3 regions of the Sodalis sp. RH14 genome follow, and region 3 is predicted to be linked to each of the others. Evidence: predicted binding sites of a transcription regulator. Region 3 holds the regulator's gene; each other region holds the start of a gene.
The links. The regulator CRP, encoded in region 3, controls carbon source genes, mostly activating them, when cyclic AMP is high. The targets are predictions, from matches to a motif close to ATGTGANNNNNNTCACAT.
Positions count from the first base shown of each region.

Region 1 (4,864 bases), 1.2 Mb from region 3:
GCGAAAAACGCCGGCATGTGGAGCGAAGCCTTGTTTCATGCCATGGTGCGATTCGCCGCGCCGCAGGGGACCTTCGCCACCTTTACCGCCGCGGGATTTGTGCGGCGCGGCCTGCGCCAGGCGGGATTTACCGTCCTTAAGCCGCCGGGTTTCGGCCGCAAGCGGGAAATGCTGGCCGGCAGCCTGGCCGCGCCGCTGGCGACAGCGCCGCGCGCGCCCTGGTACGTCCGGCGCCCCGCGCGCGACCCGCTTGAGGTGGCGATTATCGGCGGGGGAATTGCCGGCGCCCTGGCGGCGGAGGCCCTGCAGCGCCGCGGGTCGCGGGTGACTCTTTATTGCGCCGATAGCGGCCCGGCCCAGGGGGCGTCAGGCAATCGCCAGGGCGCCTTATATCCACTGCTGAATAATGAGGATGACGAGCTGGCGCAGTTTTTTGCTATCGCTTTTCCTTTCGCGCACCACTATTACCAGGAGTGCGCACGCCAGGGGGTCATCTTTGAGCACCAGTGGTGCGGCGTCACGCAACTGGCCTATGACGACCGATCCCGGCGCAAGCTGCGGCAAATCCTGGCCACGGACTGGCCCGCGCAGCTCATCAGCGCGGTGGCCTGCGAAGACATGCCCGCGCTGACCGGGCTTGCCACCGGCAGCGGCGGGGTCACCTATCCGCTGGGAGGCTGGCTCAACCCCGCCCAATTCACCGCCGGCATCATCGCGCGCGCGCAGTCCCGCGGCATGGCGGTGCACTACGGCCATGAGGTGCGGGGATTAAACGCCGGCGCGGACGATTGGTTGCTGGATTTCGGCGCGGGGCGCCAGGCCCGCCATGCCACGGTGGTGCTGGCCGCCGGGCACCGCATGCTGCAATGGCCGATTACCGCCCCGCTGCCGTTGACCAGCGTGCGCGGGCAGGTCAGCTATGTTCCCGACCAGCCGGCACTGCGGACCTTGAAGCAGGTGCTGTGTTATGACGGTTACCTGACGCCCGCAAGCCCCGGCTTTCGCACCCACTGCCTGGGCGCCAGCGCCCGGCGCGACGACGAGGACATGACTTACCGCCCCGATGAGCAGCGGGCCAACCGCGACCGGTTAATCGCCTGCCTGCCCGGGCAATCCTGGGCACAGTGCGTTGATGTCAGCGCCGGCGAGGCACGCGCCAGCATACGCAGCAGCGCCAGGGATCATCTGCCCATGCTCGGCGGCGTGCCGGATTTTGCCGCCACCCAACGCGCGTATGGCGATCTGCCCGGACGCCTGCTGGCCGGCGAGGCGGTGGCGGACGCGCCGGTGTATGCCAATCTGTTTATGCTGGGCGGCCTGGGGTCGCGCGGTTTATGCACCGCCCCCTTGGCGGCGGAGATCCTGGCCGGCCAGATATTCGGCGAGCCACTGCCGCTAAGCCTGGCGCAGTCGGCGGCATTAAGTCCCAATCGTTTTTGGCTGCGTAAAGTGTTAAAGGGGCGTGAAATATAAATCCACTTCGGTAAAAGAAGATATTATATTCACCCGGTTAAATGAATACTGATATTTCTCTGGGTGAATGATATTTACCAAAATAGAAATTATCCTGCGGATGAATCCATGATTAAAACCCCACCCAAAACTCATACCCATTCTGCCGGGGACCGGTTTTACGCCGGGCGCAGGCGGTTAAAATGGCGACTGTTGTTATACCTATTACACCTCTGAGAAATGAATGCTTTTACAATTGGTATGATATCTTGTGCGTAATCCTCCTTTATAGTGTGATCAATATCACATTTAAGCGTCCATAGAATGTTGATTCTACCCGTGGGATGATTTTTCTCCAAAAGTTAAAGGACCAATAACTATAACCGCAAGAATAATCATAACGTATTGATTTTTAATATTTTATTTTATTAATTTTCATAAAATCGCACCTACCTGGATGCATGCGATTTGTGATAATAATCTCATTTAACAAAAATCATAATGCTCATACATAAATTTACAATAGTTGCAGTTGTTAATAATCCATAAAATGGCGGCGCTAAAAAGATGATTTTTCATTTAACTGGAGATGAATGATGATAAGAATAAAAAAACTCACGGTTTGGCAAAAAATGGGTTTTGGCATGGGAGATGCCGCATGTGGCATCGTTTATTCGTCGGTAACCATGTTTCTGACTTATTTTTACACGGATATATATGGTATATCAGCGGCCGCGGTCGGCATTATGTTCCTGGTAACCCGTATTTTAGATGCAGTATCGGATCCGCTGACAGGCTTATTAGCGGATCGGGTACGCACCCGATGGGGACATTTCCGGCCCTGGCTGGTATGGTTTGCCGTTCCATATGCCGTTATTGCGGTGCTCACTTTTACCACGCCCGAACTCACCGGCACCGGCAAACTAGTCTATGCCTATATTACCTATACGCTGTTAATGCTGTTCTATACCTTTATCAATATTCCTTATTGCTCTCTCGGCGGGGTCATCACTTCGGATGAAAAAGATCGCCTTTCCGCCCAATCCTATCGTTTTACCATTTCATCGGCGGCGGGTTTGGTGGTTTCCATCGGCACATTATGGCTGGTGGACTGGTTCGGCAAAGGAAATAAACAACTGGGCTATCAATGTACGATGGCGGTCATGGGTGTCCTCGCGGTCATTATGCTGTTTATCTGTTTTTTTACTACCCAGGAACAAATCAACCCGCAGGCACGCGGCAATGAAACCGTATTAAGCGATCTAAAAAATCTGCTATCCAACGATCAGTGGCGCATCGTGGCCATCATCACGTTCTTTTCCAGCATGGCCGGCGTCATGCGCAGCGCCGCCACGCTCTATTACGCCACTTACCTAATGCTTGATCCGCAGCATTCCGACCTGACAGGCACGGCGATGAAAACGGCGTTTATTACCACCAGCGTCGTAGGCACCATTCTCGGCGCAATGGCAGCCGGCTTTTTCGCTAAACGCTTTAATGCGGTCAGCATGTTTAAAAACATTAATTTACTGTTGGTTCTCACCGGCGTGATTATGTTCTTTATGCCGCCGAAATGGCTAAGCGTCGTGTTCCCGCTTTATTTCCTGATTGGCTTTTTCCATCAAATGTATCAGCCCTTTAAATGGAATATGATGGCCAATGCCGCGGATTACGGTGAATGGAAAACCGGCCGGCGCATAACCGCCCTTTCTTTCTCCGGCAATTTGTTCGCGCTGAAACTGGGCATGGCGGTGGCGGGCGCGCTGGTGGGATTTTCCCTGGGTTGGTTTGGCTACCAGGCCGGATCGACGACACAAAGCGCTCTGGCCACCACCGGCATCATCGGTTTGCTGACCGTCGGCCCCAGCCTGTCTTACCTGGTCTTATATTGGCTGACCCGTTTCTATAAGCTCGATGATAAAACCATGGCAAATATCCAGGCGGACCTGGCGCAGCGCCAGCTGATACCGCAGGCCGCGGCCGGCGATATCATTATTACCGGTGACGAGCCGCTGGCGAATCGCCTTTAATGGGCGGTACTGCGTCGCGGCGACATTTATCTTCGTCAAAGGACATTAATCATGCATGACAATGAGCTTTCCCCGTGGCGCCCCGATCGGGGTGACGGAACTTATCAGAATCCAGTGCTACATGCCGATTATTCGGACCCGGACATTGTACGCGTCGGAGATGATTTTTATCTGGTGGCCTCCAGTTTTAATCATATGCCCGGGCTGCCGATCCTGCACTCCACCGACCTGGTCAACTGGCAAATCGTTAACCATGTATTACCGTGCCTGGCATTGCCGGGGTATGACGCCTTTCAGCCGGGGAAAGGAGTTTGGGCGCCAAGCATCCGCTATCACGCCGGCCTGTTTTGGGTGTTTTTCAGCACACCTGACGAGGGCATTTTTATGTGCCGAACAACCGACCCGCTGGGAGAATGGTCAGCGCCGCACTGTCTGAAACAGGCTAAAGGCTGGATCGATCCCTGCCCCTTCTGGGACGACGACGGCCGGGCATGGTTGGTTCATGCCTTTGCTTATAGCCGTAGCGGCATAAAACATCGGCTGCAGCTGTGCGCCATGTCGCCGGATGGCCAGACCCTGCTGGACGAAGGACAAGCGCTTTATGACGGCAGCGCCGACTTGCCGACCCTTGAAGGGCCTAAACTGTACAAGCGCCACGGCTGGTATTATATCTTCGCCCCGGCCGGCGGCGTGGCCACCGGCTGGCAGGCGGTGCTGCGCGCGCGCAGCATCCAGGGTCCTTATGAAGCAAGAAAAATCTTGAGCCAGGGCAATACCGCAGTCAACGGTCCGCATCAGGGCGGCTGGGTGGAGCTTGATAATGGCGAAAGCTGGTTTATGCATTTTCAGGACGCCGGGACCTATGGCCGCCTGGTTCATCTGCAACCCCTGCGCTGGGTGGATGACTGGCCGGTGATCGCCTGCGGCGAACCCGTGGAACGTTGGGTAAAACCTGCAACCGCTCTTTCCCGCGCGCCCTGTGAACCGCGCACGTCGGATGATTTCTTATCGGCCCGTCCGGGCTTGCAATGGCAGTGGCAGGCCAATCCCCAGCCCTACTGGGCGAGCCTGGATAACCGGGGCCTCCACTTAGCCTGCGAACACCTGCCGCTGCGCGACGGCCAGCCTTCGCTCTATGATGCTGCCAATCTCTTGCTGCAGAAATTCCCCGCCCGGGAATTTACCCTTACCACCCGCATGACGGCGGACCTACGCCATGACGGCGAGCAGGCCGGCATTATTATCTATGGCGAACGTTACGCCGCCCTCAGTGTGCAGCGGTCCCAAGGCCGGTATTGCCTGACCTGGGATACAGGCTGGCGGGGCGATGGCGGCGAGGTCAATATCTCCAAGCGCGACCTGGTACCCTGGCCGGACGCCAC
Region 1 is NZ_CP178739.1:4,039,901-4,044,764, forward strand. Features, by position in the region: gene mnmC (bifunctional tRNA (5-methylaminomethyl-2-thiouridine)(34)-methyltransferase MnmD/FAD-dependent 5-carboxymethylaminomethyl-2-thiouridine(34) oxidoreductase MnmC) at 1-1,473, shown strand, start outside; gene ACL2XQ_RS18325 (glycoside-pentoside-hexuronide (GPH):cation symporter) at 2,049-3,482, shown strand; gene ACL2XQ_RS18330 (glycoside hydrolase 43 family protein) at 3,534-4,864, shown strand, end outside.
Region 1: a site for CRP is predicted at 1,921-1,938, ahead of ACL2XQ_RS18325 (glycoside-pentoside-hexuronide (GPH):cation symporter). Genes of this name have one in related genera too.

Region 2 (4,864 bases), 2.7 Mb from region 3:
ACATCGCGTACTTGAAATTATTGGTGCGCTGCAGGATAACGCCGATGACAATCGGACTGATGATGCCGGACAGGTTGCCGCAGATATTCAGGCAGCCGCCCATGGTGCCGAGAAAGTTACGCGGGATAACGTCGCTCCATACCACCCAACCCAGATTGGAGAAAGCGTTGGCGAAAAAGGCGATGGACAGGATGGCAATGGCGATGAGGGGCTGATCTTCAAAATAGTTGACCAGGCAAATCACCATGGTCAGGCACAGCCCGGACATCACGGGCAGCTTACGGGCCAGCGTACGCGATGCGCCTTTTTTCAGCAGCATGTCGCTCAGGGTGCCGCCGCACAGCACGCCGGCCATGGCCATCAGGTATGGAAAGGAAGCTCCCAGGCCCGCTTTGGCGATCGACAGGTGCAGCCCCTTTTCCAGATAGACGATAAACCAGGTCAGGAAGAAATATAGCGTGGAGGAACAGGCGAACTGGGCAATAAACAGACCCCAGATGGTGCGTTTTTTCAGGAAGAAGCGAATATCGGCCCAGCGTACTTTTTCGCTGACGTTAGCCTGGTTTAGTGAACCGTAGCCGCCGCCGTCGCGGATATAATCCAGTTCTTGCCGGTTGGTCTTGACGCTATGCTGCGGATCGCGGTATTTCATCAGCCAGAAGATGCCGAACAGGATGCCGGCGGCGCCGGACAGGTAAAATGACATTTGCCAGCCGAATTCCGCCACGATAAACGACAGTGCCGGAGTGAGCAGCGCCAGCCCGATGTATTGCGCGCTGGAATAAATGGCGGTGGCGCGCGCCCGTTCATGATCGGGAAACCAGGTGGCAATTATCTTGGTATTGGACGGGAAAGAAGGCGCTTCGGCTATGCCGATCAGGGCCCGGCAGCCCAGTAACATCAGGAATGACGCGGTAGCGGTGGCAAACAGGTGATGCGAGGCAAACCCCATCAGGAAGGTAAACACGCTCCACAGGATGATGGCGCTGCCGTACAAGACGCGTGAGCCGATGCGGTCCAGCACATAACCCACCGGGATCTGGCTGGCGGCGTAGAACCAGGTGAACATGGAGAACAGCAGCCCAAGCTGGGTGGGACTCAAATCGAAATCGGCCTGGATTTTACTGCCGGCGACGGACAGGTTGGCCCGGTCCATATAATTAATTGCCGTTACGATAAATAACAGCGACAAAATAAAGAATCGCGACTTGGTTGCTTTCATTTTATTTTCCTGGTCAAAAGGTACCATTTTTTTATAAGCAGACGGATACAGGGATATAGCCCACAGCGGCGATGCTGTGGGCGTAGGTATATTCAGATCAGGCTGGGCGGGTTACAGCACGGCCAGCCAGCCGCCGTCGACGTAGATAATCTGGCCGTTGATGTAGTCGGACGCGGTGGAGGAAAGGAACACCGCGGTGCCGATCAGTTCTTCCGGCTTGCCCCAGCGCTTTGACGGGTTGCTGGCTTTGACCCAGGCGTCGAACTGTTTATTGTCGATAAGCGCGGTGTTCATATCGGTAAGGATATAACCGGGGCCGATGGCGTTGGTCTGAATGTTGAATTCCGCCCATTCGGCGGCCATTGAGCAGGTCAGCATCTTGATACCGCCTTTGGCCGCGGTATAGGGCGCCACGGTGGGGCGGGCGGCCTGGCTGGTCAGCGATCCGATATTGATGATCTTGCCGCCATTGCCGCGGGCAATCATCCGTTTCGCGGCCGCGCGCGAAACGATAAACGCGCTGGTCAGGTTAGTGTCGATGACGCGTTGCCACTGTTCCAGCTCCAGCTCCACCATGGGTTTGCGGTACTGGATGCCGGCATTGTTAATCAGGATATCCACCGGCAGCCCCTGTTGTTCCAGGGCGGCGAACGCGCTTTCCACCGCATCCTCATTGGTGACGTCGAAGGCGACGCCCTGCGCCTGATAACCTTTAGCACGGAGTTTTTGTACCGATTCATCCAGCAGCTCCGCGCGGATATCGTTCAGGACTACGCTGGCGCCAGCGGCGGCCAGCCCTTCGGCGTAACAATATCCCAAACCTCGTGCCGAACCGGTCACTAGTGCCGTTTTCCCGGTTAAATCAAACAGTGCAGACATAGCAATTCCTCATTATGGGGTCATGGCGATAGATATCGCTCGTTAACTTGTATGACATCATTCATATTTAAAGTGAAGTAATGAATTTTTTAAAGCAATGCACATACATCTTTTTTGCGGTGAAGATCACAGAATAATTTATTTTTATGTTATTTATTCTGTCAAATACGTTTTAAAACAATTAGATAATATATTATTGTTAATTTTATGACCGGGTGCACATTCTTGGATTCGCAGGCTTTGCATCGTGCATTTTCACGGGTATAACGAAAATTACTTGTAGGACAACATATGAGATGCTAGATCTGATAACACTAGCCGGTTGGGTGTCCGGGCGGTTAAGGCGAGGGAACACGCCGCCGTGAAATGAACACGGATGTTAACGGGCAAACATTAAATTTAAGGAGTGACTGTGAGTAATTTGAAAATCACCGCGGTGAAAACCATTCTGACCGCCCCGGGCGGCATCGATCTGGCGGTGGTGAAGGTAGAAACCAATCAGCCGGGATTATATGGCCTGGGCTGCGCCACCTTTACCCAGCGTATCCAGGCGGTGAAAAGCGCCATCGACGGCTACATGGCGCCGTTCCTGATTGGCAAGGACCCGGCGCGCATCGAGGATATCTGGCAATCGGCCTGCGTAAGCGGTTACTGGCGCAGCGGCCCCATCATGAATAACGCGCTGTCCGGCGTGGACATGGCGTTATGGGATATCAAAGGCAAGCTGGCCGGCATGCCGGTGTATGAGCTGCTGGGCGGCAAATGCCGCGATGGCATTCCGCTGTATGTGCATACCGACGGCAGCGACGAATTTGAAGTGGAGGACAATGTCCGCGCACGCATGGAAGAGGGCTATCAGTACGTCCGCTGCCAGATGGGCATGTATGGCGGCGCGGGTACCGACGACCTGAAGCTTATCGCCACCCGGCTGGCCCGGGCAAAGAACATTCAGCCGAAACGCTCGCCGCGCGCCAGCACGCCGGGGATTTATTTCGATCCGGATGCCTACGTGAAAAGCGTGCCGCGCCTGTTCGACCATCTGCGCAATACACTCGGCTTCGGCATCGAATTTATCCATGATGTGCACGAGCGCGTGACGCCGATGGCCGCCATCCAGCTGGCCAAGAATCTGGAACAGTACCAGATGTTTTATCTTGAGGACCCCGTGGCGCCGGAAAATATCGATTGGCTGAAGATGCTGCGCCAACAGTCGTCCACGCCGATTTCGATGGGCGAATTGTTTACCAGCGTCAATGACTGGAGACCGCTGATTACTCACAACCTGATCGATTATATCCGTTGCCATGTCAGCACCATCGGTGGCATCACTCCGGCGAAAAAGCTGGCGACGCTGAGCGAAATCCACGGCGTGCGCACCGCCTGGCATGGCCCGGGTGACATTTCGCCAGTGGGCGTTTGCGCCAACCTGCACCTGGATATGAGCGTGACCAACTTCGGCATCCAGGAATACACGCCGGTCAACGACGCGCTGCGAGAGGTGTTCCCCGGCTGCCCGGAAATCGAGCTGGGTTATGCGTACCTGAGCGACCGCCCGGGGCTGGGCATTGATATCAATGAGGAAAAAGCGGCGCACTACCCCTGTATCGGTGGTATCCCGTCCTGGACCCTGGCGCGTACTCCTGATGGGACTGCGTCGCGGCCATAGGGAACGCGCGGCATAGGAGGATGGCATCCTCTTATAGCGGCCGGGCGCTTATGCGTCCGGCGCCGACTGTTTCAGTTTCTCAATCGCCGCCACGTTTTCCGACATCGCTTCATTGAGCACCGCCACCGCGGTGGAGGAGTCTCGGTTCTTGATCGCCATGAACACCTTGATATGGGCCTCGACGCTTTCCAGCGAGATGCCGAGTGCGCGGTTCAGCTCTTCCAGATAGTAGTAGTAGATGTCTTTGATGGAATTCATGACGTTGTAAAACACTTTGTTCTGCGATGCTTTGGCTATCGCCAGATGGAAATCAAAGTCGGCCTGTGAATACTTTTTGTAGTCGTCCTTGTTCACCAGCATGCGGTTCAACGCCTGTTCCAGGGCGGTGATGTCGTCGGGCGTGGCGTTGCATACCGCCAGCTCCATGCATTTGAACTCCACCGTTTGGCGGAACACCATCATATCGTGAAACTCTTCGCGGCTCAGGTGCATGATGGGTTGGTGTTCGTTTAACAGACTTTGCTGGTTAAGGTCCTTGGTGACAAAGCTGCCTTTGCCCTGGTGAGTGATGACAATACCCAGATCGCGCAGGCGCTGTACCGCGCTGCGGATGCTGACGCGGCTGACGTTGAACGAGGCGGTCAGTTCGGCCTCGGAAGGTAGCTTGCTGCCCGGGGGCCAACTTCCGTCCAGCAGCTTTTCCTTGATCTGATCATAAACCGCGTTAACCACGTTGTGTTTCTGTATTGATTGAATGCTCATGGTGTCCGTCGCATACGTTGTCCTACAACATGCCTGTGTATAGCACGCCCAGCGGGGGCTGTGAAGCCAAAAAGCGCATTTTCATGCTGTCAGGCCGAAACCAGCCGCTGAAAATAAAATATGTGATCGTCACTTCATTTTGGCGGATTGGTCATTGATCGGCGATGGAGAATGCCGCATTTTTAAACATGAATGATGTCATACAAGATGTTGTGTGACAGGTAGTGTTTGGCAATGAAGAAAGATAAACACTCCGGCTTCAGGTACTGACCGGTAATAATTAACCCCCTTGGAATATCGACATGAGTCAACTTTTGCCACAGAACCTAGCGCCG
Region 2 is NZ_CP178739.1:1,973,832-1,978,695, forward strand. Features, by position in the region: gene ACL2XQ_RS08810 (MFS transporter) at 1-1,222, opposite strand, end outside; gene ACL2XQ_RS08815 (SDR family oxidoreductase) at 1,334-2,101, opposite strand; gene ACL2XQ_RS08820 (enolase C-terminal domain-like protein) at 2,514-3,767, shown strand; gene ACL2XQ_RS08825 (FadR/GntR family transcriptional regulator) at 3,816-4,529, opposite strand; gene ACL2XQ_RS08830 (MFS transporter) at 4,832-4,864, shown strand, end outside.
Region 2: a site for CRP is predicted at 2,216-2,233, ahead of ACL2XQ_RS08820 (enolase C-terminal domain-like protein). Genes of this name have one in related genera too.

Region 3 (4,864 bases):
GCTGCAACGTATACACCGCGGTCACCGTCATGCCGATCATCGCCAGGCCGTAATTTTTGCGCAACACCAGGTAAGACGCCAGCGTCAGGAACAACATGCACAGCAATACCGTGCCGTCGCTCAGCCTGAATTGCAGCGTGCCGGCGGCAATCACCAACCCCGCCAACGTGCCCAGGGCCCGATGCTGGATCCGCACCCGGGTGGCGTTATAGCCGTTCTGGCTGACAAACATCACCGTCATTAAAATCCAGTAGGGTTTGGGGAGATCCAATACCAGCCCCAGGCTGCTGCCGATGGCCAGCATAATCCCAAGCCTTGCCGCGCTGCGCAGCGCCATGGATTTAAAGGAACAGTAGCTGACCAGCGCATGCCAAAACGACAGCCGCTGCTGGTTGTCGGCCATCAGGTCGCGGCGGTAAAGCGGGCGCTGGGTACGCAGCAGCCGGGCGATACGGCTGAAATGGTAATAACAAAACTGTCCGACCGGATTATCCGGATGCCGGTCGGCAATTTTTTCCAGGGCCGACAGCGCGGTGGCCATGTTAAAACGCCCCGGCTGCCGGTGATAGAGAATATCATCCGCCAGTACCCGCAACCGCGCGGCAATCAGCCGGGCGTTATAGCGGATAACCGCCTCGGCGTGGCTTTGCGCCACCAGTTTTTGTACTTCGTCCGGCTGGTGCAGGCTGACGGCGATATGCTCCTGCAAATCCAGCGCCACCTGGAAAGAACGCAGCAGGCGTTTGTACTGCAGCTGATCATTGGCCGACAGCATATAAAGCTGCTGGTATACCTGGGCAATCAGATCAATCACCGCCTGCTGGCGGGCAAACAGCGGCGGCAGGGCGGTTTCCGGATCGGTATGCTGTGTCAGCAGGGTATATTTCGCCTCGATATAATCCGCCAGCTCCCGATACAGCAGGCTAAGCGATTCCCGCATCGGCTGCTCCTTCCACAACCGGAACCACAGGGCGTTGAACAGCCCGTACCAGGCGGTGCCGGCAATATACAGCAGCGGCGGCACGGCGGGCGGCACATTGCCGGCCAGCCCCAGGGTAAAGATGGCGGCGATAAGCGCGGCGGGCAATAAACGGCCGTGCAGCGGGCTGATTTCACCGGTAACGCCGAACAGCAGCGCCAGGCCGAGCATCACCAAGGGCAACGGCACCGGCACGGCCAACAGCACCTGGATCAGCACGCTGCTCAGCGCGAACAGCACGCCGCCGACGGCCAGTCGCTTGAAAAACCGTTTATGCAGGGTATCGAGGCCGGCGATATTGCAGCAGGCAGGGACCAACGAAAACAGCAGGCCGTTTTGCAAGCTGCCGAATAACAGGCCGGCGGCCACCGGCAGGCATAGCACGATGGTTTGCCGCAGGGCATAGTTTACTTCAGGGTGGTAGATTAACCGGCGCCACATACTGTCAGCAAAAAAAGCGTGGTACGAAGCACCACGCCTGTATAACGGGGCTATCAGCGCGTGCCGTAAACAACAATGGTTTTACCGTGCGCGGATATAAGATTTTGATCTTCGAGCATTTTAAGAATACGTCCTACCGTCTCGCGGGAACAGCCGACAATCTGGCCGATTTCCTGACGGGTGATTTTTATCTGCATGCCGTCGGGGTGGGTCATGGCGTCGGGTTGTTTCGCCAGGTTCAACAGGGTTTGCGCTATGCGTCCGGTAACGTCCAGGAATGCCAGGTTGCCGACTTTTTCCGACGTTACCTGTAAACGACTGGCCATTTGCGCCGACAGGCGCATCAGGATATCCGGATTCACCTGAATCAGCTGCCGGAATTTTTTATACGAAATCTCGGCGACTTCACAGGCGGTTTTCGCCCGTACCCAGGCACTGCGTTCCTGACCTTCCTCGAATAGGCCGAGCTCACCGATGAAATCTCCCTGGTTAAGATAGGAGAGAATCATCTCTTTGCCTTCTTCATCCTTAATCAGCACCGCCACGGCGCCCTTAACGATGTAGTAAAGCGTTTCAGCCTTTTCACCCTGATGTATAAGTGTACTCTTCGATGGATACTTATGAATATGGCAATGAGACAGGAACCATTCGAGAGTCGGGTCTGTTTGCGGTTTGCCGAGAACCATTCGCTGTTATCCTCTTTTGTCATCGCTATCCCAGGTTCGGGACATCGTATTCCCTGTTACGGCGCTTGTATTATTCACTCTGACTCCGCGTTTAAACGGAGCGACGTAAGGGAACTTATTAGGGTCTGGTAATGTGATGTTCCGATCGATCTCTTGCCCTTTCATTATCATGAGGCCGATCCAGCCTTGTTTTTAGCATAGGTTTGAAGCAGTGTCTTCTGTTGTCTTGCTTCAGCATGAAGTATGTTCAGTAACATTGCCAGTTTTCCAACAAAAATGTAGTCTGCTGGAAAGCTTTTCATCAGGAGTATCATAATGCAGGCACGGGTCAAATGGGTAGAAGGGTTGTCTTTCATGGGCGAATCCGCCTCGGGCCACCAGGTTTTGATGGATGGGAACGCGGGCGAAAAAGCGCCCAGCCCAATGGAAATGGTATTGATGTCGGTCGGCGGCTGCAGCGCCATTGATGTGGTATCGATTTTACACAAAGCGCGGCAGGACGTCCGGGACTGCGAGGTCAAACTCACCTCCGAGCGCCGCGACGAGGCGCCGCGCCTGTTTACCCATATCAACCTGCATTTTATCGTCACCGGCGCCGGGCTGACCGACAAGGCGGTGGAGCGGGCGGTGACGCTATCGGCGGAAAAATACTGCTCGGTCTCACTGATGCTCGGCGCGTCGGTCAATATGACCCACAGCTTTGAAGTGCGCGACGAACACCACGCCCCCGCCGCCTAACCGGCCCGCCAACACCGCACTCAAACCCGGCGTGTTCAAGGGAGAGCGCGCCAATGGGGTCGAATCGGGCATGGTTTCTCTGCCCGACCGAGCGCCCCATGGCACGGTATGCCCGCCAACACCGCACTCAAACCCGGCGTGTTCAAGGGAGAGCATGCCGATGGGGTCGAATCGGGCGTGGTGTTCCCGCCCGACCGAGCGCCCCACGGTATGCTAGGCCCGCCAACACCGCAGCGAATCCTGGCGTGTTCAAGGGAGAGCATGCCGATGGGGTCGAATCGGGCGTGGTGTTCCCGCCCGACCGAGCGCCCCACGGTATGCTAGGCCCGCCAACACCGCAGCGAATCCTGGCGTGTTCAAGGGAAAGCATGCCGATGGGGTCGAATCGGGCGTGGTGTTCCCGCCCGAGGCCTCGAGTTTACTTAATTTCCTTTCCTTCCAGCAACTGCTGTACCAGCGGCCCCATAATCAGCTCCATCGCCAGCCCCATCTTGCCCCCGGGCACCACCAGCGTATTAATATTGGAAATAAAGGAGCCTTGCAGCATCGCCAGCAGATAAGGCAGGTCGATATGCGCCAGGCTACGGAAATGAATAACGACAAAACTTTCGTCAAGTGAGGGAATCGCCTTGGCGGCGAAAGGGTTCGACGTGTCGACGGTCGGCACCCGCTGGAAATTGATATGGGTGCGGGAAAACTGCGGCGTGATGTAGTTAATATAATCCTCCATCGACCTCACCACCGAATCCATCACCGCCTCGCGCGAATGCCCCCGCTCGCCGGTATCGCGCACCAGTTTCTGGATCCACTCCAGGTTGACGATGGGCACCACGCCCACCAGCAAATCCACGTGCTTCGCCACGTCATGGCTATCGGTTACCACGCCGCCGTGCAGCCCCTCGTAAAATAACACGTCCGTCGGTTCCGGCAACGCCTGCCAGGGCGTAAAGGTACCGGGGATCTGGTTATACGGCACCGCCTCGTCATACGTATGCAGATATTTACGCGACTGACCGCGGCCGGTATCGCCATACTGATGAAACGTATGCTCCAGCAGGCCAAAGTTATTGGCGTCCGGACCAAAGTAGCTGATATGGCGCCCTAAATCCCGCGCCTTGCGGATCGCCATATCCATTTCCGGCCGGGTAAAGTGATGAAAGCTGTCACCCTCCAGTTCGGCGGCGTGGATATTCAACTGCTGGAATATTTTACGAAACGCCAGGCTGGTGGTGGTGGTGCCCGCACCGCTGGAACCGGTAACGGCAATAATGGGGTGTTTTGTCGACATGGTAACCCTACGCTTGGTTGAATTGCGGCGTGAAGAAGTGCGCCCGGCATCAAGGCCCAGAAGTGAGTGTTAGCATATTTAGCGCTTAGGGGCCAGGGGCTTCGCTATTCGCCCGGCGTATCTCCGGCCTGGTCATTAAACCGGCCGCGCGGCATGATATTGATATTTTCATGCAGTTCCGACCAGACCACCACCGCCTCGCCGCTTATCAACTGGCGTTTTACATCCTCGACCTTTTGCGCCAGTGATTTCTCCTGCTCGCCATAATCGGTGCCCTCACGCAGTACAAAGGACTCGATCAGGTTATAGAGCGTGTCAGGATCGATTTGTTCCCAGGGAATAATCACGATATTGTGTCCCGATAGTCAATAAATCAAGGTGTTGAGTAAATTTCACCTGTTATGCCTTGTACATCCCCGTGCGCACTGGTAGCTTCATACGCGTTATTTTACGGGGAGCCGCCAAAACGTGGAACTGAGTCTTTTTCTGTCAATGCTGGGGTTTCTCTGGGTGGCCGCCATTACCCCTGGCCCTAATAATATGCTGCTTACCGCCTCGGGCGCCAATTTTGGCTTCTGGCGCTCGATGCCGCTGATGATCGGCATCATGCTCGGCATGCAATGTATCCTGCTGCTGGTGGCCTTCGGCATCGGCGGCCTGATCACGCTTTATCCGTCCCTGCATTTTATGCTGAAGGTGGCGGGCAGCCTTTACCTGCTGTGGCTGGCCTGG
Region 3 is NZ_CP178739.1:5,216,367-5,221,230, reverse strand. Features, by position in the region: gene ACL2XQ_RS23905 (YccS/YhfK family putative transporter) at 1-1,420, opposite strand, end outside; gene crp (cAMP-activated global transcriptional regulator CRP) at 1,474-2,106, opposite strand; gene ACL2XQ_RS23895 (hypothetical protein) at 2,274-2,462, opposite strand; gene ACL2XQ_RS23890 (OsmC family protein) at 2,422-2,844, shown strand; gene ACL2XQ_RS23885 (phosphoribulokinase) at 3,263-4,132, opposite strand; gene ACL2XQ_RS23880 (YheU family protein) at 4,237-4,479, opposite strand; gene ACL2XQ_RS23875 (LysE family translocator) at 4,601-4,864, shown strand, end outside.